3 regions of the Mesorhizobium sp. P160219 genome follow, and region 1 is predicted to be linked to each of the others. Evidence: riboswitches for the same ligand, from Rfam matches in the RefSeq annotation. Region 1 holds a riboswitch; each other region holds the start of a gene.

Region 1 (6,770 bases):
TTTTGAGACGACGACATGCATAAAATCAAAGATCTAAACCGCGTCGCCTGAGTCCGTTCAAACGCGACGCGCTTTAGGGAAACGATTATGCCTGTTTCACCGCCGGCCAGCCGAGAGGTTCCTCGACCTCATGGATCGGGTCGACAATGATGAGATCGGCAAGGTCGTCGTGGACATCGACCTTGAGCGGCTCATTGCTGGCAGCAAGCGCAGACGACAGCTCGCCCGAAAGCGGTTGCGCCGGTGTTTCGGCTGGTGCAAGCAACCCGAAATCGAGCAGTCGGGCAACGAAGCTTTCGAGGTCGGCCAGGCTTATTTTTGCGGCGGCCGCGGCAGCTCCGACCAGCGCTTCAGTGGCGACGCCGGACGACAAAGCCTGCCAGACCCGGCTGCCGGAATCGGAAAAGCCGAAATACTTACCGTTCGAAAGATCGAGAACGACGGCTTCGCCATCGAATGATTCGAAAACGATGTCCTTGCTTGCGACCGCGTAGACCCGCTGTTGCATCGCTCTGTCCCCCGTTCCATGCGCCCATGAAGGGATGCGCCAGTTTCACGGCCTGCCAGCCCTTCCTAAGTGCGTCTAAATCACTCGGCCTATGCTTGGCAAGACAAAGACCCGCGAACACCGCCTGCGTCGGCGACCGTTGCGGCGAAGTCGACCGGCTCAAGCCTCGATTTCGAGCGCCGACAACGGTTTCGAGCAGCAGGCAAGGATGAAACCGTCATCGATCTCGTGGTCGAGGATGCCGCCATTGTGGCTCATCTCGACTTCGCCGGAGACCTTCTTCACCTTGCAGGTGCCGCACAGGCCGAACTCGCAGGCGGCGGGAATCCGCACGCCCGAGCTGCGCGCGGTCTGCAGCACGGTCTGGCCGGCGACGCAGCCGGCATCGACCTCCGAAAGCGAGAAGCGGATCGGCGTCACGGCTTCGACAGGTGCAGCGATGCCGTCCTCGACCGGGGAGGCAAACGGCGCCGGAATTTCCTCCATCACAGGCGCGGCAAAGCTCTCCTGATGGTATTTCGTCATGTCGAAGCCGGCGGCATCCAGCATGCCGCGCACGGCGCGCATGAACGGATCGGGGCCGCAGCAGAAGATTTCGCGCTCGCGGAAATCCGGAGCCAGCAAGGGCAGCCGGATCGCATCGATGCGCCCCATATGGCCGTACCAGCCTTCGCGGCTGGAACGTTCCTCGATCATGAAGCCGAGCGACAGGCCGGGCATATGGCCGCCGAGCAGTTCGAGTTCCTTGCGGAAGATGATCTCTTCGGCACGCCGCGCGCAGTTGACGAAACCGACATCGGTCCATGGCGCGCAGTCGTTCAGCCAGCGCAGCATCGACATCATCGGTGTCACGCCGGAGCCAGCCGAAATGAACAGATATTTGGCCGCCGGGTGGCTGTGCAACGAGAAGTCGCCCGCCGGTCCATAGGCCTTGACATGCGAGCCGGGCACCAGTTGGTCGAACATCCAGCGTGTGCCGATGCTGCCCGGTTGCGCCTTCACTGTCACCGCGATCGAAAACGGCCGCGATGGTGACGACGACAGCGTATAGGTGCGCATCAGCGGCCCGTCCGGTGTCGGCAGTTCCAGCGTCAGGAACTGGCCCGGCTTGTAGCGGAACCAGGTCTGGTTGTCGGAGCGGAAGGTGAAGGTCTTGACGTCAGGCGCCTCGTCGCTGACGCCGATCACTTCCAGCACCTGCAGCCTATCGTTCCACGGCGCCATCTGGTCGAGATGGCGATAGAGCCCAAGATCCGTCATCGCATTCATCCTCCGGTCCTTCTTCGCCTGCTCCAGCTCACGCGACGCTGCGCAGCGCCGGCCTGCCACCTTCGGCAAGGCGCGGGCCGATGAAGGCCGCGTACCATTCGACGAACTGGATCACGCCGCCCTCGTGCAGCTCCGAATAGGGGCCGGGCTCATAGGCCGGAGACAGGATGCCAAAGGCGTTTTCCTCGACGATGCGGCGGTCCTGGTCGTTGGTCTCGGTCCAGACATGGGTGAGCTCCTCAAGGTTGTAGTCGACCCCCTCGACCGCATCCTTGTGCACCAGCCACTTGGTCGTCACCGCGGTTTCGGTGGCGCTGATCGGCAGCACCCGGAAGGTGACCGCATGGTCGATCAGTATGTGGTTCCAGGTCGTCGGATAGTGGTAGTGCATCAAGGTGCCGATGCGGTCGGCGGCAACAGTGTCGGACAGGTTCTTCGTCACCGCGCGCTTTCCCGACATCGTGTAGCTGACGGCATCGCGCAGCAGCGGCGCGCGGGTGGCGCGGTATTGCCCGGCCGGATCGATGCGGAACTTGCTCGGCAGGCCCGCCGCCTCGCATTTCGCCCAGTGCGCCAGCATCTCCGGATCGCTGTCGGCGCCCTGCACGCCGGTCACCGTCGGCGCTTCGGGGAATGTCTTGCACAGCTCTGGATGATTGCCGGCGCAGTGATAGCATTCGCGGTTGTTTTCCCAGACCAGCTTCCAGTTGCCCTTCTCGATGATGGTGCTCTCGAAGGCGACCTTGGCTTCATTCAGCCCGTGCGGCTTGAGGTAGGGCTCTATCATGGCGCGCATCGGCGCAAAGTCGGCAGGTTCTTTTGCCAGGCAGATGAAGATATAGCCGCCGACGCTCTCGCAGGCGACGGGCTTCAGGCCGAACTGGCTCTTGTCGAAACCGTCGGCCATCTGGCGGGCAAACAGCAGCCGGCCGTCAAGCTCGTAGGTCCACTGGTGATAGGGGCAGACAAGCTTTGCCGCCATGCCCTTCTCAGTGTTGCAGACACGGCTGCCGCGATGGCGGCAGGAATTGTGAAAGGCGTTGATGTTGCCCTTCTGGTCGCGGACCAGCACCACCGGATAATCGCCGATCTGCACGGTGATATAGCTGCCGGGCTTCGGCAGTTCGCAATCATGGCCGATGAACAGCCAGTCGCGATACCAGATAAGCTCCATGTCGAGCTTGAAATAGTCCGGGTCGGTGTAGAAGGGCTGTTCCAGCGAAAAGCCTTGCTTGCGGCCGTTCAGGAGCCTCAGCATGTCGTTGCGCGTATCCATAGTTCTGTCCTCGTGGTTTAAGGACTGAACTTGGTGGTGATGGAGGAAGGATCGGACGCAGGCCGGCGCGGCGCCGGACATGCACTATCCACCTCTTGACCGCCCACCGCGATCAGTCGAGTCTATGCATCTCGGGCTGGTTTCCGGGCTCTGGAGTTGTCCTTGCGGACCATCGCGACACCTTCCCAGGCTCTTGCCCAGTGGTCTCCCGTTGCGACTTCAACTCCACCACCGTTGCGGGGGCAGCGCCGGATTCTGACCGGCTTCCCAATTCTCCGCTGCGTCGTCACGAAGCGGCACCTGAGATGCGATCATCTAATCACGGCAGCGATCGCGACGTCGGCATGAAAGCGACATCATATCCATGCGGCGCGACACGCGCGGCTTACGCCCCCCGCCCCCGGGTCAAAGAGCTGAGACGTTTCTTGCGACGCCATCATCGCCGTTTCGAATCGCTGCCGATCCAGTTCGATCGCGGGCAAAAATGGCTCAACGGTATCGAAAAGTTACTATTAGCAATCTCTAATCGAACCGAACGGTTCGTTTCTGTTGACAATGCGTGCAGGACAGTGTGAACGACGGCCCGGAAACCGACATCGGAGCGAACCACTCGGTTCGGCATAAGCGACTGAAAACAATGCGATAAATGACCATAGAGGAACTTCATGGCACAATTTCAAGGTGCAGGACCGTGGTCCACACGGAACAACTTCGTGATTGGAAACCAGCCTATGGCTTTCCCACATCGGGGCTGTCCGAACGACGCGAATTCCTCCCAAGACACGCCGCTAGACGGACAGACAAACTGGAGTACTAAAAATGAAAAAGATCATCCTCACTGCCGCAGCCGTTTTGGCGATCACCGGCAGCGCCTTCGCCGGTAGCGACAATTACGGTTCCAATGGTGCGAACCAGCCAGCCGTCTCGGTCGACAGCTCGTATACGGCTTCCATTCAGAAGCCGGCGCACGCTGACAAGCAGCCTGTCGTTCAGGGCGCCGACCGCGACCTCTACGGCAATCGCTGATCCCGACCAAAGAAGGGCGGCTAACCCGTCGCTCTCGGGATCCCAAAAAATTCAGGAGTATTTGAAAATGAAAAAGATCATCCTTGCTGCCGCCGCCGTTTTGGCCATCTCCGGCAGCGCTTTCGCCGGCAGCGACAACTACGGTTCGAACGGCGCCAACCAGCCTGCGATTACGTCGACCGATAGTGGCCATACGGCTTCGGTTGAGAAGTCGGCTCCAGCCGAGCAGGCGCCTGCCCACGGTGCCGACCGTAACCTTTTCGGCCGCTAAAAGCCGGTTTCCAGCACGTGGCGGGCTTATCCGCTGCAGCTGGCGGCATCAGAAAAATTCAGGAGACTAAAATGAAGAAGATCGTTCTTGCCACCGCAGCCGTTCTGGCTGTTTCGAGCGCTGCCTTTGCCGGCAGCGACAATTATGGCTCCAATGGCGCCAACCAGCCGGCCGCTGCCGTCGACACCACCCGCACTTCGTCGACCGGCACCAACTCGGCGGTCTACAAGCTGCTGAACTCGTCGGACGACCAACAGAAGTTCGTTCCTCAGAGCAGCGACAGGGATCGGTTCGGCAACAACTAACAGCCGAAGCTTAAAAAAAGAGCGGCGGGCCTAGCCCGCCGCTCTTTTTTCATGCCTGTACAACGCAGCTATCTCAAGCCGCCTTCACTTCCACCGGCTTGAGCGAGAAGGAGTGCCCATCGGCGTCGAAGATGTGCAGGTCCCCGGCATCCGCGGTCAGTCGCAGCTTTGCCCCGCGCTTGACCTCGACATTGCCGGGCAGCTTGGTCACCAACGGCAGGTCAGCGCGGCCGATATCGACATAGACAAGCTGCACCTCGCCGAGTTGCTCGACATAGTCCACCACGCCCTCGAAAAGATATTCCGCGCCGGTGGCGGCCGACAGATCCTCCGGCCGCACGCCGAAGCTGACTGCCGCACCCTTTGCTGACGCCGGCGTTGCGATCGGCACCGTTGCCTTGCGGCCGCCGACATGGCTGACGATTGTCGGGTTGCCCGTCCTGTCGATTGTCGCCGGCAGGATGTTCATGGCCGGCGAGCCGATGAACTGGGCAACGAACAGATTGCCGGGCTTCTTGTAGAGGTCCATCGGCGTGCCGACCTGCTCGATATGGCCATCCTTCAGCACGACGATGCGGTCGGCGAGCGTCATCGCTTCGACCTGATCGTGGGTGACGTAGATCATGGTCGTGGCAGGCATCGATTCCTTGAGCTTGGCGATCTCGATGCGGGTCGCGACGCGCAGCGCCGCGTCGAGATTCGACAGCGGCTCGTCGAACAGGAACACTTTCGGATTGCGCACGATGGCGCGACCGATGGCGACACGCTGGCGCTGGCCGCCCGACATCGCCTTGGGCAGGCGGTCGAGATATTTGGTCAGCTGCAGGATTTCGGCGGCCTGCCGCACCCGCTTGTCGATCTCGGCCTTGCTTTCCTTGCCGATCTTCATCGAGAAGGCCATGTTGTCGTAGACGGTCATGTGCGGATAGAGCGCATAGGACTGGAACACCATGGCAATGCCGCGCTTGGAAGGCGGCACGTCGTTCACCACCTCGCCGGCGATCTTCAGCTCGCCGGAGGTGATCTCCTCAAGCCCGGCGATGGACCGCAGCAAGGTCGACTTGCCGCAACCCGACGGGCCGACGAAGACGATGAACTCGCCCGACTTTATGTCGAGGTCGATGCCGTGGAGAATGTGCAGATTGCCGTATGATTTCTTCACCTGTCTCAGCGTGACATCGGCCATAATTTCCTCCCAGTGATTTCCCTAGAGAACCTGGATTTCCTCAAAAAATCCAGTTTCGTCAAAAACTCAGTCGATGCGCCCGAACCAGGCGCCGTAGCCGCCGAGGCGGATGGAACCTGTGCCGGATTGTCCCGAAAAACCGTGCCCGGCCAATGGCAGCAGCGCCTGACCACCGAGATCGACCTCGGCCGGCTTGCTGGCCAGATTGAAGACGCAGACGATCTGCTCATTGCCCTCACGGCGGGTGAAGGCGACGGTGTCGCCCTCGCTTTCGATGAACTCGATGTCGCCTTTGGCCAGGGCCGGATGCTGGCGGCGGAAACCGAGAAAGCGCCGGTAGTGCTCGAGCAGCGAGGCCGCGTCGCCCTGCTGAACATTGACCGCTTGCGACAAGTGCTTGCCCGGCACCGGCAGCCAGGGCTTGGCCGTCGAAAAGCCGGCATTGCTGGCGGTTGCATCCCACACCATCGGCGTGCGGCAGCCGTCGCGGCCCTTGAATTCGGGCCAGAAGCGAATGCCGTAGGGGTCCTGCAGATCCTCGAACTGCAACTCGGCTTCGCCCAGCCCAAGCTCCTCTCCCTGATAGAGGCAGACCGAACCGCGCAGCGACATCAGCAGCGCCGAGATAACCTTCAGATAGGCGGCCGGGTCGGCCTCGTCGGCGGCCCAGCGCGAGGCCGGACGCATCACGTCGTGGTTGGAAAAGGCCCAGCACGACCAGCCGTCGCTGGCGACCTTGCCGAAGGCTTCCAGCACCTGGCGCACCTTGGCGGCGCTGATCTTTTCCGGCGCCAGGAAATCGAAGGAATAGCACATGTGGACGCGTTTGCCGCCGGCGGTGTAGGCGGCGACCACTTCCAGCCCACGCTGCGAATCGCCGACTTCGCCGACCGCGGCGGCCGCCGGATATTCGTCGAGCAGCGCCCGGA
Region 2 (6,770 bases), 3.8 Mb from region 1:
GGGACCGAGCGGCATCAGTCGCACCGTCCTGACATAATCGACATGGCCGACGATGAACATCGAGGGCAGGTTGGTGGCATAGGTCTGTCCGGCCGCGCGCTCGGCCGCCGTCAGACCCGGGAAGACCGGGCCATGGGCATGTCCGTCGCGCGACCAGGTCTCGGCGCCGGCGCGCAGGCCACCCGAAAACTCCGGCGCGTCATTGTCGGCATGGCGGACCCAGTCGGGGTCGTCGTGCCGGCTCATCAGGCCGCGGCCGTATATCGGCACCAGCCGAGACAGGTCCTTGTGGACGCCCGGGCAATGCAGGCACTCGTTGAAGTTCTCCCAGAAGATCTTCCAGTTGCAGTTCATCACCTTGCGCAGGACATGGCCTGATACCAGCGTTTCCAGCGGCCAGTTGGCGAGGTCGCCGGATGCGGGATCGAAGGAGGTCCCGGCGGAGCCGGCCGCAGCCTGCTGAAGGTTCACAAAGACAAAGCCGCGCCACACCGACAGCGCCACCCGGTAGAGCGGATGATCGGCCTTGTCGAAACCATCTGGCAGCGATTTCGAGGGAACGCGCACGAGATCGCCGCGCAGCGAGTAGGACCAGGCGTGGTAGGGGCACGTGATGAGCCGCGCTTTCAGCCGGCCCTCGCTTTTCTGGCAAAGCTGCGAGCCGCGATGCCGGCAAGTGTTGTGGAAGGCGCGCAGTTCGCCGGTCTCGTCCCGCAGAATGACGATTTCCTGCGTGCCGACGCGGAATGTCCTGAACGCCAGCGGCTGGGCGAGGTCGGCCTCGCGGCAGACGAGCAGCCAGCTTTTGTGCCAGATGGCGTCGAGATCGCGCTGGTAAGCCTCGCTATCCCAATAGGCCGACGACGGTAGCGTCGGTTCGGCCCGGCTCAGGCCGTTATAGGGGTCGCGCTCGCTCGGGCTGGGATGCATGGCTGGCTTCCTATGAAGCGTCAGCCGACACCCCGGCAAATCGTTTGTCAATCAGAGTGCCGCATTGCCGGTTGCAGGCGCGGCGCATAATCATGTCGTGGACATGGGACATTCGGAAATTGGGGGGATTCGGAAATTGGCCGCACGACAGATGTCGCTTACGCCGGAGCTGGTCGCGCGCTGCTGGCGCGAGATCAGGGACCCCGGGCCGGATCCGGACGCGATGCATCTCGATGACGCCGACTATGACGCGCTGCTGGATGAATTCCAGGTCGAACTCCCGGATAGCGAACCGCTATGGCTGTTCGGCTATGGATCGCTGATCTGGAAACCGGAAATAGATTATGTCGAGGACCGCGTTGCGCTGGCGCGCGGCTGGCATCGGTCCTTTTGCATGAACATGACGCGCTGGCGCGGCACCAAGGACAGCCCCGGCCTGATGATGGCGCTGGACCGTGGCGGACAATGCAAGGGCGTCGCCTTTCGGCTGACCGGCAATAACCGGCGCGAGCAGTTGGGCCGGCTTTTCCGGCGCGAAGTCACGCTGAAGCCGACAAGCTACCGGCCGCGCATGCTCAAGCTTGCAAGCGAGGCCGGACCGCTCAGGGCATTGGCCTTCGTCATCAACCGCAACGGCCTGACCTATTCCGGACCGCTCGACGAGGGCAAGGTCGTCGAAAGGCTGGCAACGTCCTGCGGGCACTGGGGGTCGGGCGCCGACTATCTCTACAACACGGTGAAAAACCTTGAAGAGCGCGGCATTCACGATCGCCATCTGTGGCGGCTGCAGCGGCTGGTTGCCGAGCGGATCACCGCGTTGAACCCGTAACGCCGCATGGCGCATTCGCGCTGTTGGCCGGCGGAATTTGGTTTGCCGGATGCGACCGTTTCAGCCTATAGTCATGCATGTCGTCGGTTCCGTTAGGGACCAAGAGGGAATGCGGTGAGGGCTGACTTGTTGCCCAATGCCGTGGCTGCCCCCGCAACTGTGTGCGGTAGTCCTCTCCAAGCCACTGGGGATTTTTTCTTCGGGAAGGTGGGGAAGGGCGCTGATCCGCGAGCCAGGAGACCTGCCGGCGACAGGGAACTGACTTCGATGCCCTCGGGTGGAGGGCGAAAGGACAAGATATGAATACCGCTTCCGTCTCCCTCGGCGCTTCCGTCTCCTCGCAGTCGCGCTTCATGCAGCTCGTGCTTAGCGCGTTTCTGGGCATTTTCGTCGTCGGCGTTGTCGGTTTCTCGCACATCGATGCGGTCCACAATGCGGCGCACGACTATCGCCATTCGATGGCGTTTCCCTGCCACTGACCAGGATCTGACATCATGAACCTGTTTCGCAACGTCGTGTTCATCGCGGCGATCGCAGGGCTCGTGGCCGGTGTCGCTCTCGCCTGCATGCAGGCCTACGCCACCGTGCCGCTGATCCTCAAGGCGGAGGTCTACGAAAAGGCTGGTGGCGGCCATGAGCATGAGCATGCCGCGGCGCCCGCCGCCAACGCTGCGGACACCAATGCCATGAGCACCGCCGCGCCGGCGGAAAATGCCGTGAGCAGCGCAGCCCCGGCTGAAGCAGCCGCGCCGGCGGGGGACGAAGGCTGGGCGCCGGCCGACGGCTTCGAGCGCTTCGCCTTCAGTGTCGTCGCCAACATTGTCACCGGCATCGGGTTCGCGCTGGTCCTGGTGGCGGTTTCCGAGTTCGCCGGCGGCATCGGCAGCTGGCGCCAGGGCGTGTTCTGGGGTCTGGCCGGCTTTGCCGTGTTCACGCTGGCGCCGGGCCTCGGCCTGCCGCCGGAACTGCCGGCAATGCCGGCGGCCGATCTCATGCAGCGCCAGATCTGGTGGTGGGCAACGGTGATGGCAACCGCGATCGGTCTTGCCCTTATCACCTTCCGCACGTCGGCGCCCCTGACCGTGCTCGCCGTCGTCCTGATCGTCGCCCCGCATATTGTCGGCGCGCCGCAGCCTGACAGTTTCGTAACGCCGATCCCGGAGGGCCTGCATCATCAGTTCGTGGTGGCGGTGACGCTGACCAATCTGGTGTTCTGGCTGGTGCTCGGCGCAGTTGTCGGCATAGTGCGCGCGCGCTTCACCGGCACCGCAACCATCCTGCGCGACAGCTTTGCCTGATCGCAGTTTGACCTTCATCATCGGCGGTGCGCGCTCCGGCAAGAGCGCGCATGCCGAAACTTTGGCGACGGCGTTGCCGCCGCCATGGGCCTATATCGCCACCGCGCAAGCCTATGACGGCGAAATGCGCGAGCGCATCGCGCAGCACCGCTCGCGCCGCGGCGAGGGATGGGCGACCATCGATGCCCCGCTTGATCTTGCAGGCGCGCTCGAAGCTTTGCCGGACAACCAGCCGGTGCTTGTCGACTGCCTGACGCTGTGGCTGACCAATCATATGCTGGCCGATCATGATCTGGAGGGGGAGTGCCGGCGGCTGGCCGATGTGCTTTCGCGGCCGCGCGGACCGTGGTTCGTGGTCTCCAACGAAGTCGGACAAGGCATTGTGCCAGACAATGCGCTGGCACGCCGGTTCCGCGATGCCGCCGGCCGTCTCAACCAGCAGGTCGCGGCGGTTGCCGATACGGTGCTACTGATGGTGGCGGGGCTGCCGCTCAAGGTGAAATGAGATGACCGATATCGACGCAAAAGACGAAGAACGCCACCGCGCCAAGATGGCCAAACGCAAGGCGGTGCAGGACGCCGAGGTCGCGGAAAAGACGGTCGAGAAGGGGCTGCTGATCGTCAACACCGGACCCGGCAAGGGCAAGACCACGGCCGCCTTCGGGCTGGCGCTGCGCATGCTCGGCTATGGCAAGCGCGTCGGAATCGTCCAGTTCATCAAGGGCAAATGGCACACCGGCGAAAAGGACGCCTTCGCGGCGTTCGGCGACCGTGTCGTCTGGCACACGATGGGCGAGGGTTTCACCTGGGAGACGCAGGATCTGAAGCGCGACATTGCGGCGGCCGAAGCCGCCTGGGCCAAGGCGCTGGAGCTGATCGCCGACCCCTCTGTCAGCCTTGTCGTCCTCGATGAGCTCAACATTGCGCTGCGCTACGACTATCTCGATCTCGACAAGGTGGTCGCGGCGCTGAAGGCGCGGCGCGAAGGCCTGCATGTCGTCGTCACCGGCCGCAATGCCAAGCCGGCGCTGGTCGAGGCGGCCGACCTCGTCACCGAGATGGGCGTGACCAAACACCATTTTTCCGCAGGCGTTAAGGCGCAGCAGGGAATCGAGTTTTGAGGGTCTAACTTCGGGAGATGACCGTTGGAACAAGCGGTAATTGTCTATCTTCTTCTGAGCGGCGGTCAGTTCGGGGCGCCGGAAGAGCGGCAATCGGTCCAAGTTCTGGAGGATCGGTTGGAACAAGCTGTTTCGAATGCGCATGTCGGCGAATTTGATGGCGACGAGTTTGGCGAGGGCAAATGCACCCTCTATCTGTACAGGCCAGACGCCGAGAAGCTTTTCCTTGTGATTGAGCCTGTGCTGAAATCCTCGGCAGTGGCCGCCGGCGGTTACGCGATCAAAAGATTTGGCGCGGCGGTGGATTCAAACGCCAAGGAAGTCCGTGTCTCTTGGTGAGTCAGGCGGCGCATCTACTGCGAGATCAAAACATCCAGGTAGATGACGACCGCGGAGAGCAATCCAAACAGCGCGATCAGCAGATAGTCTGCTATCTGGTAAAGTTTCAGCGCCCGCCGGATGTCGGTGCTGTCGGCCTCGCGGCGGCCGCCTTCGCCCATATAGGCGTCCTCGACGATGACGCCGCCATAGCTGCGCGGGCCGGCGAGCGCCAAGCCGAGCGCGCCAGCCATCGCCGCCTCCGGCCAGCCGGCATTGGGTGAACGGTGCTTTCTGGCGTCGCGACGCATGGCCTGCCACGCATTGCGGGGGTCGGCATCCTTGACGACGAAGGCCGCCAGCACGATCAGCAGGCCGGTCAGCCGCGAGGCCGGCAGGTTGATCCAGTCGTCGAAAAGTGCGGCTGCCCGGCCGAAGGCTTCATGACGCGGGGTGCGGTGACCGATCATCGAATCGGCGGTGTTGGCGGCCTTGTAGGCGACGCCGCCGGCCAGCCCGCAAACGCCGGTCCAGAAGGCGGGCGCGACGATACCGTCGGAAAAATTCTCGGCCAGGCTTTCGATCGCGGCGCGGCTGACGCCGGCGTGGTCGAGCTTTTCGGGATCGCGGCCGACAATACGGGCGACCGTAATGCGGCCGAGCGCCAGCCCGCCGGTGTCCAGCGCGTCGGCCACCGCTTCGACATGTTCGGTGAGGCTCTTTTGCGACAGTAGCGACGAGGCCAGAATTGCCGTGATGATCATCCCGGCAGGAAAGAGCTGCCAGAGCACGATTTGCACGGCGAAGGCGATCAGCGCAGGCACCAGCACGATCACCAGCAGCGCCTGCATGCCGCGGCGACGACGCTGCGCGTCGGAATCAGTGTCGCGGTTGAGCCGGAGGTCGAGAAAGGCTATCAGCCTGCCGAACCAGGTGACGGGATGGCCAACGGCACGGAACAGCCAGTCCGGGTAGCCCAGGATGCGTTCGATGGCCAGTGACAGGAAAGCGATCAGGACCGACATGAAGCTTTCTGATGGAGCGATTGCTGCGGCGGATCACGGTGGATCCCTTGGCCGGGCGAGCGCGCTCTTCCCCCACGCGCCACAGCCTTTCGTCGATCTCTCGACAGGTATCAATCCGCACTCCTACCCGCTTTTCGATCTGCCCGCCACCGCTCTGTCGCGATTGCCGGAAGCGGCGCGTCTGCGTGAGCTGGCCAGGGTCGCGGCCGGCGCCTATGGCGCGCCTTCGGACGAGAATGTGGCGGTCGCCCCGGGCACGCAGATCCTGCTGCCGCGCGTCGCCTCGCTGGTCAGCCCCGGCAAGGCGCTGGTGCTCGGGCCGACCTATGCCGAGCATGCCAGGGCCGCCGCGATTGCCGGCCATGCGGTGGCGGAGGTCGACGATTTCGAGGCGCTTGCCGGAGCCGAAATTGCCATCGTCGTCAATCCCAACAATCCCGACGGGCGAGTCGTGTCGCGGGAAAGGCTGCTTCGGCTTGCCGAGACATTGCGCGCCATAGGCGGTCTGCTGGTCGTCGACGAAGCCTTCATGGATGTCGGCCCGCACGCGGAAAGCCTGGCCGGCGATGTCGGGCGGGGCGGCATCGTCGTGCTGCGCTCGTTTGGCAAGTTCTTCGGTCTCGCCGGCCTGCGGCTCGGCTTCGCACTTTCCGATGCAGCGACGGTCGAAAGGCTTGAAACGCAATTCGGCCCTTGGGCGGTCGCCGGCCCAGCGCTCGAATACGGCATCCGCGCGCTTGCCGACAGCGGCTGGCAGGCCGACATGCGGCGGCGGCTGGCGCAGGATGCGGCGCGGCTCGATGCGCTGCTTTCGCGCTTTGGCGTTGCTGTCGCCGGCGGCACGACGCTGTTTCGCTATCTCCGGCTTGCCGATGCACCGGGGCTGTTTTCGACGCTCGGTGAGCGCGGCATATTGCTCAGGCATTTTTCCGAGCGTCCCCAGGTGCTCCGCGCGGGGCTGCCTGGAAGTCAGGAGGAATGGCAGCGGCTTGAATCGGCGCTTGCCGACTGGGGCGCACGGCGCGACGATGGGTCGAAGGAGATCGCGCCATGATCCATATCTGTTCGCTGGCAAAGCTTGAGGAGACGGTGGCCAAAAGCGGCGCCGAGCGCGTGCTGTCGCTGCTCGCTGCCGGCACCGAGGTGACGCGGCCGGCCTCAATCGCGAGGGAAAACCACCTGCATCTGGTCATGCACGACATCGCGGTGGCGCAGGACGGCATGACCATGCCAGGCGAAGACCATGTGC
Region 3 (6,770 bases), 710 kb from region 1:
TTGCACGAAGCCGCGAACCCGTCCTTCCGAGGCTACGGCCAACAGACGGTCAAGAATGCCAAGGCTCTGGCACATGCACTGCTTGAGCGAGGTTATGACCTGGTTACCGGGGGGACGGACAATCACATGCTGATCCTTGATCTTCGCGATCGGCCACTATCGGGCAAGGCCTATGCCGAGCGACTAGCAAAGGCAGGGATCATCACAAACTTTAATATGGTGCCTGGCGACCCGCGGCATCCGGCGGTCACAAGCGGAATTCGCCTGGGGGCGCCAGCAGTGACGTCAATGGGCATGCGCGATGTGGAAATGGTGCAAATTGCTGGCTTCATTGACTCCGTCCTCCAGCGGCCAGACGACGAAGATCTCCATGCCTGCGTGCGAAGAGACGTTGCCGACTTGTGCGCTGCGTTCGAGGTCCCGGGCATCTCCGACAAGTAAGGTGGGCCAAGCAAAATGCCCATACCACATCCAACATCCGAAGCGAGGTATTCATGGCTAGGCAGTTCGTGTTCTCTTCCGAATCGGTTGGCGCGGGGCACCCGGATAAGTTGGCCGACAACATCTCGGATGCCATCCTCGATGCCATCCTCCGCACGGATCCCAAGGCGCGCGTCGCCTGTGAAGCGTTGGTAAAATCAGGGATAGTCGTTCTGGCTGGCGAGATCACCAGCGATGCCCAGGTGGATTACAGCCAAGTTGCGCGCGATACGATTCTCGACATTGGGTACGACGACGAGGCCGTCGGCTTTGACGGCCGGCGTTGCTCCGTCGTTCATGCCCTCACCGAGCAGTCGCCCGACATCAGCCAAGGCGTTGACGAGGGAAGAGGGCAAGACCTCCAGCAGGGAGCGGGAGATCAGGGCCTCATGTTCGGCTACGCATGCCGCGAAACCGATACCCTGATGCCTTTGCCGATCCAGCTCGCTCATCGCTTGACGAAACGGCAGGCGTATGTCCGGAAGGCACAACAGCTTGGCTGGTTGCGTCCTGACATGAAATCCCAAGTCTCAGTGCGCTATGAGGGGTTGCGCCCGGTCGCCCTGGATACCATCGTCGTGTCGACGCAACATGACGAGCAGGTCTCGCAAGAGACTGTCCGCGAGGGCGTCATTGAGGAAATCATAAAGCCTGTCCTGCCGACCCACCTGGAGACGGAAGGCATCAGAATTCTGGTCAACCCGACGGGGCGGTTCGTAGTCGGCGGGCCGCGCGGCGACTGCGGTCTCACTGGACGCAAGATCATCGTCGATTCCTATGGCGGGATGGGTCGTCATGGCGGCGGCGCCTTCTCGGGCAAGGACCCGTCCAAGGTTGACCGCTCGGCTGCCTATGCAGCCCGCTATGTCGCAAAGAACATCGTCGCTAGCGGACTTGCGGACGTGTGCGAGGTGCAGCTTGCTTACGCAATCGGCGTGGCCAGTCCGGTTTCCGTCATGGTCAACACGTTCGGGACAGCCAGGGTTGAGGAAAGCAGGATCGAGCGCCTCATTCTTGAGTTGTTCGATCTCAGACCGAAAGGCATTATCAAGATGCTTGATCTCTTACGCCCTATATATCGCAATACAGCGACCTATGGCCATTTCGGCCGTGAAGAGCCTGATTTCACCTGGGAGAAGACAGACAGGGCGGACGAATTGCGTCGCGAGGCAGGACTCGCCGCCCCGTGAGAGCCGCCGGCGAACGGATTGGCAAGCGGAAAGCCCATTTCCACCGGGCAGACCCGCGCCTGGCAGGCGTGGCGAGAAGCCGGCTCGGGTTTTTTGGCGGAGACATTGATGCCGGATTATGACGTGCTTTGCATCGGCAATGCCATTGTCGACATCATCGCCCAGTGCGACGAGGCATTCCTCGAGATCAACGGCATTATCAAGGGCGCGATGAACCTGATCGACACCAAGCGCGCCGAGCTGCTCTACAGCCGCATGGGGCCGGCGATCGAGGCCTCGGGCGGCAGCGCCGGCAACACGGCGGCGGGCGTCGCCAGCTTCGGCGGACGCGCCGCCTTCTTCGGCAAGGTCTCCAACGATGCGCTGGGCGAAATCTACGCCCATGACATCCATGCCCAGGGCGTTGCCTTCGACACCAGGCCGCTTGAGGGACAGCCGCCGACGGCGCGCTCTATGATCTTCGTCACGCCCGACGGCGAGCGCTCGATGAACACCTATCTCGGCGCCTGCGTCGAGCTTGGCCCTGAGGATGTCGAGGCCGACAAGGCATCCGGCGCCAAGGTTACCTATTTCGAGGGCTATTTGTGGGATCCGCCGCGCGCCAAGGAGGCGATCCGGCAGACGGCGAAGCTCGCACACGAGGCCGGACGCGAAGTGTCGATGACGTTGTCGGATTCGTTCTGCGTCGACCGCTACCGGGACGAGTTCCTCGAGCTGATGCGCTCGGGCACTGTCGACATCGTCTTTGCCAACAGCCACGAGATCAAGTCGCTCTACCAGACAAAATCCTTCGACGAGGCCCTGGCTCAGATCCGCAAGGACTGCAAGATTGCCGCCGTCACCCGTTCCGAAAAAGGCTCGGTGATCGTGCGCGGCGACGAGACCGTGGTCATCGAGGCGACCGCCATCAAGGAGTTGGTCGACACCACCGGCGCCGGCGACCTCTACGCCGCCGGTTTCCTGCATGGCTACACGCAGGGCCGCAACCTCAAGACCTGCGGCGACCTTGGCTCGCTGGCGGCCGGCCTGGTGATCCAGCAGATCGGCCCAAGGCCAAGGCAGAATTTGCGCCGCGAGGCGGAAGGGGCTGGGTTGCTGTAGATGCGCCGGCAACTAACCAGCCGCCCTACTGACGCGATGACCGCAGTGGCGGAACTGTGTCAAAGCTCGCTGATAGCGACAGCCATTCGCTTCGGAGAACTGACCCATGCTGCTGCCGTGAAGCTCGCTGGAGGAGCGGTGCAAGGCGTGCTTGCCATGACGGCATTCACCGTCATCCAGATCGTCACCAGCATTTTCCAGAAGCTCAGCTTGGGGAAGGCCAGTAAGGTTCCTGAGGTAACGGAGAACTCGCGGCGTCCGTCGGACTTGACTTGCGATCACGTCCCACGATGCCGAATGCGGGCAGCAGACTGAATATTTCACAATGCTAGACAAAGGCGTAAAAGCGCGATCACATAGCGACATAAACATTTCGTTATGCGTCATTGACAAAAGAGCGAACAGCTGTGATTGTCTGCGTGTCGTGGTTCTCGCGTGCGGCGCTGCCGCAGCGGAGCTAAGAGGGAAGCCGGTGCGATGCCGGCGCTGCCCCCGCAACTGTTAGCGGCGAGCCAACCCCAATCATGTCACTGAGGCGAATACCCTCAGGAAGACGGGTAGAGGCTATGACCCCGCGAGCCAGGAGACCTGCCACGCGAATTACGTCCACGGGCGGGGTGTCTCGGTGGCCGCTGCAACCCGGCGTTGATGCCGGCCTGCTAGCGCCTTCCTTGTCACCGACGCCCCCAACCATCGGGGTATGACATGACTGTCTCTCAGCAAATTCCTGTAGCAACGCTCGGCGTGCCGCGCTTCGGTCGTCGGCGAGAACTGAAATTCGCCCTCGAAAGCTACTGGTCCGGAACATCGTCCGCTGGCGACCTTCTTGCGACGTCGAAGGCGCTCCGAGCCGCTAGCTGGGAAGAGCAGCGCGATCGCGGCGTGTCGAAAATCCCGTCGAACGACTTCTCGCTTTACGACCATGTGCTCGACACCGCAGCCATGGTCGGGGCCGTTCCATCCCGGTACGGCTGGAATAGCGGCGAGGTCCCACTTGACATCTACTTCGCAATGGCGCGCGGCAACCAGGGTCAGACGGAGGATTGTGGACACGCTGGTCACCAGGAGGAGGCTCATGGACCTGGTGTAACCGCGATGGAAATGACCAAGTGGTTTGACACCAACTACCACTACATTGTGCCGGAACTCGATGATGATCAGACGTTCGCCCTCTCGTCATCGAAGCCGGTCGATTACTTCCTCGAGGCTAAAGCTCTCGGCATTCACACACGCCCAGTCATCCTTGGACCCATCACCTTCCTCAAGCTGGCGAAATCGCCTGCCGAGGGGTTCGGTCCCATCGCGCTCCTACCGCGGCTGCTGCCGGTTTACGAGCAGCTTCTGGAGAGGCTGAAGCTGTCGGGAGCCGACTGGGTGCAGATCGATGAGCCAGCGCTTGTCCTCGATCTGAACCCGAACGAACGAGCTGCGTTCGAATTCGCCTATGGCCAGCTGTCGAAAGCCGCGCCCGAGCTGAAGATCATGCTGGCTACGTATTTCGGGTCGCTGGGAGACAATCTCGAAACCGCGGTTTCTCTGCCCCTGGCCGGCCTGCATATTGATCTCGTGCGCGCTCCCGAGCAGCTGGAAACGGTGGGTCGGCTCGCTCCGAAGGATCTGGTGCTCTCGCTCGGCTTGATCGATGGCCGCAACGTCTGGCGTGCGAACCTGCCCGCCATTCTCGACCGCATCAAACCGATCGTCGCCGGCTGGCCCTTGGACCGCGTCGAAATCGCGCCTTCTTGCTCGATGCTGCATGTGCCGATTGACCTGCGCATGGAGACGGAACTCGAGGCCGACATCAGGTCGTGGCTCGCCTTCGCGGCCCAGAAGACCGACGAGCTGGTCTTGCTGGCCCGGGCCCTTTCCAAAGGCAGGGATGCGGTGGCAGCCGCGTTGAAAGCTTCTGCCGAGGCTGCCGCCACTCGCTTGACGTCCACGAAGATCCATGACCCGCTTGTTGAGGGGCGGATCGCCAGCATTGACCATAGCATGAAACGACGAGAGAGCGCTTTTGGCGAGCGCTCCAGAGTCCAGGCCGGCACGCTCGGGCTGCCGCCGTTCCCGACGACGACAATCGGGTCCTTCCCGCAGACGCCGCAGGTACGCCGCGCGCGGTCCGCTCATGCGAAGGGCCAGCTCAGTTATGTCGACTACGAGATTTTCCTGAAGAAGGAGATCGAGTCAGCAATTCGTTGGCAGGAAGAGATCGGGCTGGACGTGCTGGTGCACGGTGAGTTCGAACGAAACGATATGGTACAGCATTTCGGCGAGCAGCTGTCCGGCTTCGCCTTCACTCAGCATGCCTGGGTGCAAAGCTATGGGTCGCGCTACGTGCGTCCCCCCATCATCTTCGGGGACGTATCGAGGCGCAATCCGATGACGGTGCGCTGGTGGCAATTCGCCCAGTCGCTTACGGAAAAGCCTGTGAAGGGAATGCTCACAGGCCCAGTGACCATTCTCAACTGGTCCTTTGTTCGAGACGACGTACCCCGCTCCGAAGCCTGCCGCCAGATCGCGCTCGCCATCCGCGACGAAGTGACGGATCTCGAAAGGTCCGGCGCAAGGATGATCCAGATCGATGAGGCCGCGTTTCGCGAAGGATTGCCACTGCGCCAATCTGACTGGAAAGCCTATCTCGACTGGGCTGTCGAATGCTTCCGGATCGCTTCAACGGGTGTAAAGGACGCGACTCGAATCCATACCCACATGTGCTATTCGGAGTTCAACGAGATCATCGACGCGATCGCTGGAATGGATGCGGATGTCATTTCGATTGAGACGTCGCGCTCCAAGATGGAACTGCTGGACGCCTTCACGAGCTCCAAATATCCGAACGAGATCGGTCCCGGCGTCTATGACATTCACTCACCACGTGTGCCGGAGGTCTGCGAGATTTCGGACTTAGTCATGCTTGCCCGCGAGCGACTGTCCGACGGCCAACTGTGGATAAACCCGGACTGTGGCCTCAAAACACGCAAATGGGAGGAGGTCCGCCCTGCCCTCATTAACATGGTCGCTGCAGCACGCGCGCTCCGGCAGAAAGTGCAGGCGTGAGGCTTCTCTTCCTCACCGTGTGGGGAGTTGCCGGCTGGCGGATGTCGGCCGGGAATATGCCAAACCGATCACACTCTTGGAAATGAGCCACTCGGCGCAAATGTGCAATTTCCCTACGGCACGTGTCTTAATCCCGCAGAAATATAAATGTGGCACTACGCTATAATATCGGTTCCTTGGGGACATACAGGCCCCGCGCCTCGAACAAATCGGACACGCGTCGTTTCTCAAAGTAGACTGCTTGGCGCGTTCGCTCAGGCAGCGACAATATATGGTGCTGCGTCTGTCCGCCCCCAGTTGATCGCGCAGACTACGGGCGAGGTGGCAGGGTCCGGGTATCGCTAGCGTCCCGCCAATTCGGGAGATGGACGTCGCAATTCGTGTCGCCAAGTAAAAATCGCCAATCATTTTCGATTGCGAGTCCGCAGCCAGTTGGCCCTTATTTTCCTGAGATCTGCGTTACAGGCCGGGGCGTTGTCGCCGTTTCTGAGGGTAAGATGGGATAGGCGACGTCAGGTGCCTCTCCGGTCAGCGAGTTGAGGAAGGCAACAAGCAGGTCAACTTCTTCGTCCGCCAGTACTACGCCGAGCTGGGTGGTCCCCATAATGGCGACGGCCTGTTTCAGATCCCAAACCTTGCCCGTATGAAAGTATGGCGCGGTGAGTGCAACGTTGCGCAGCGGCGCCACGCGGAAGACATAGGAATCGTCGGCTGCATTGGTGACCTCAAATCGGCCCTTGTCTTTGTCCGGCAGGACTTCGGCGCTGGGCCGTTCCACGAGGCCGAATGGGTAATAGGCTTGCCCACCAACGTTGATGCCGGCATGGCAGGACGAGCAGCCTTTGTCCATGAAAAGCACCAGGCCCTGTTTCTGTTCGGAAGTCATGGCAACCTCATCACCATTCAGGAAGCTGTCGAACGGGGCAGGTGTGACCAGTGTCG

Evidence for each region. A riboswitch is a leader RNA that binds a small molecule or an ion and turns the genes downstream of it on or off. The one in region 1 is predicted to bind cobalamin.
Region 2: another riboswitch for cobalamin. It lies ahead of AC3EMP_RS24635 (CbtB domain-containing protein); the one in region 1 lies ahead of AC3EMP_RS06325 (aromatic ring-hydroxylating oxygenase subunit alpha).
Region 3: another riboswitch for cobalamin. It lies ahead of metE (5-methyltetrahydropteroyltriglutamate--homocysteine S-methyltransferase); the one in region 1 lies ahead of AC3EMP_RS06325 (aromatic ring-hydroxylating oxygenase subunit alpha).

The regions. Positions count from the first base shown of each region.
Region 1 covers NZ_JBYNWG010000001.1:1,259,189-1,265,958, reverse strand. Annotated here, with positions in the region: gene AC3EMP_RS06335 (PqqD family protein) at 86-508, opposite strand; gene AC3EMP_RS06330 (FAD-binding oxidoreductase) at 668-1,768, opposite strand; gene AC3EMP_RS06325 (aromatic ring-hydroxylating oxygenase subunit alpha) at 1,806-3,053, opposite strand; cobalamin riboswitch at 3,171-3,372, opposite strand; gene AC3EMP_RS06320 (DUF680 domain-containing protein) at 3,873-4,079, shown strand; gene AC3EMP_RS06315 (DUF680 domain-containing protein) at 4,147-4,350, shown strand; gene AC3EMP_RS06310 (DUF680 domain-containing protein) at 4,422-4,655, shown strand; gene AC3EMP_RS06305 (ABC transporter ATP-binding protein) at 4,729-5,841, opposite strand; gene bglA (beta-galactosidase BglA) at 5,908-6,770, opposite strand, start outside.
Region 2 covers NZ_JBYNWG010000001.1:5,067,101-5,073,870, reverse strand. Annotated here, with positions in the region: gene AC3EMP_RS24645 (aromatic ring-hydroxylating oxygenase subunit alpha) at 1-930, opposite strand, end outside; gene AC3EMP_RS24640 (gamma-glutamylcyclotransferase) at 1,067-1,759, shown strand; cobalamin riboswitch at 1,827-2,022, shown strand; gene AC3EMP_RS24635 (CbtB domain-containing protein) at 2,059-2,238, shown strand; gene AC3EMP_RS24630 (CbtA family protein) at 2,254-3,057, shown strand; gene cobU (bifunctional adenosylcobinamide kinase/adenosylcobinamide-phosphate guanylyltransferase) at 3,050-3,562, shown strand; gene cobO (cob(I)yrinic acid a,c-diamide adenosyltransferase) at 3,564-4,178, shown strand; gene AC3EMP_RS24615 (hypothetical protein) at 4,203-4,517, shown strand; gene cbiB (adenosylcobinamide-phosphate synthase CbiB) at 4,532-5,521, opposite strand; gene cobD (threonine-phosphate decarboxylase CobD) at 5,520-6,575, shown strand; gene AC3EMP_RS24600 (tyrosine phosphatase family protein) at 6,572-6,770, shown strand, end outside.
Region 3 covers NZ_JBYNWG010000001.1:1,968,057-1,974,826, reverse strand. Annotated here, with positions in the region: gene AC3EMP_RS09575 (serine hydroxymethyltransferase) at 1-441, shown strand, start outside; gene metK (methionine adenosyltransferase) at 495-1,670, shown strand; gene AC3EMP_RS09565 (adenosine kinase) at 1,779-2,771, shown strand; cobalamin riboswitch at 3,180-3,381, shown strand; gene metE (5-methyltetrahydropteroyltriglutamate--homocysteine S-methyltransferase) at 3,477-5,828, shown strand; gene AC3EMP_RS09555 (cytochrome-c peroxidase) at 6,268-6,770, opposite strand, start outside.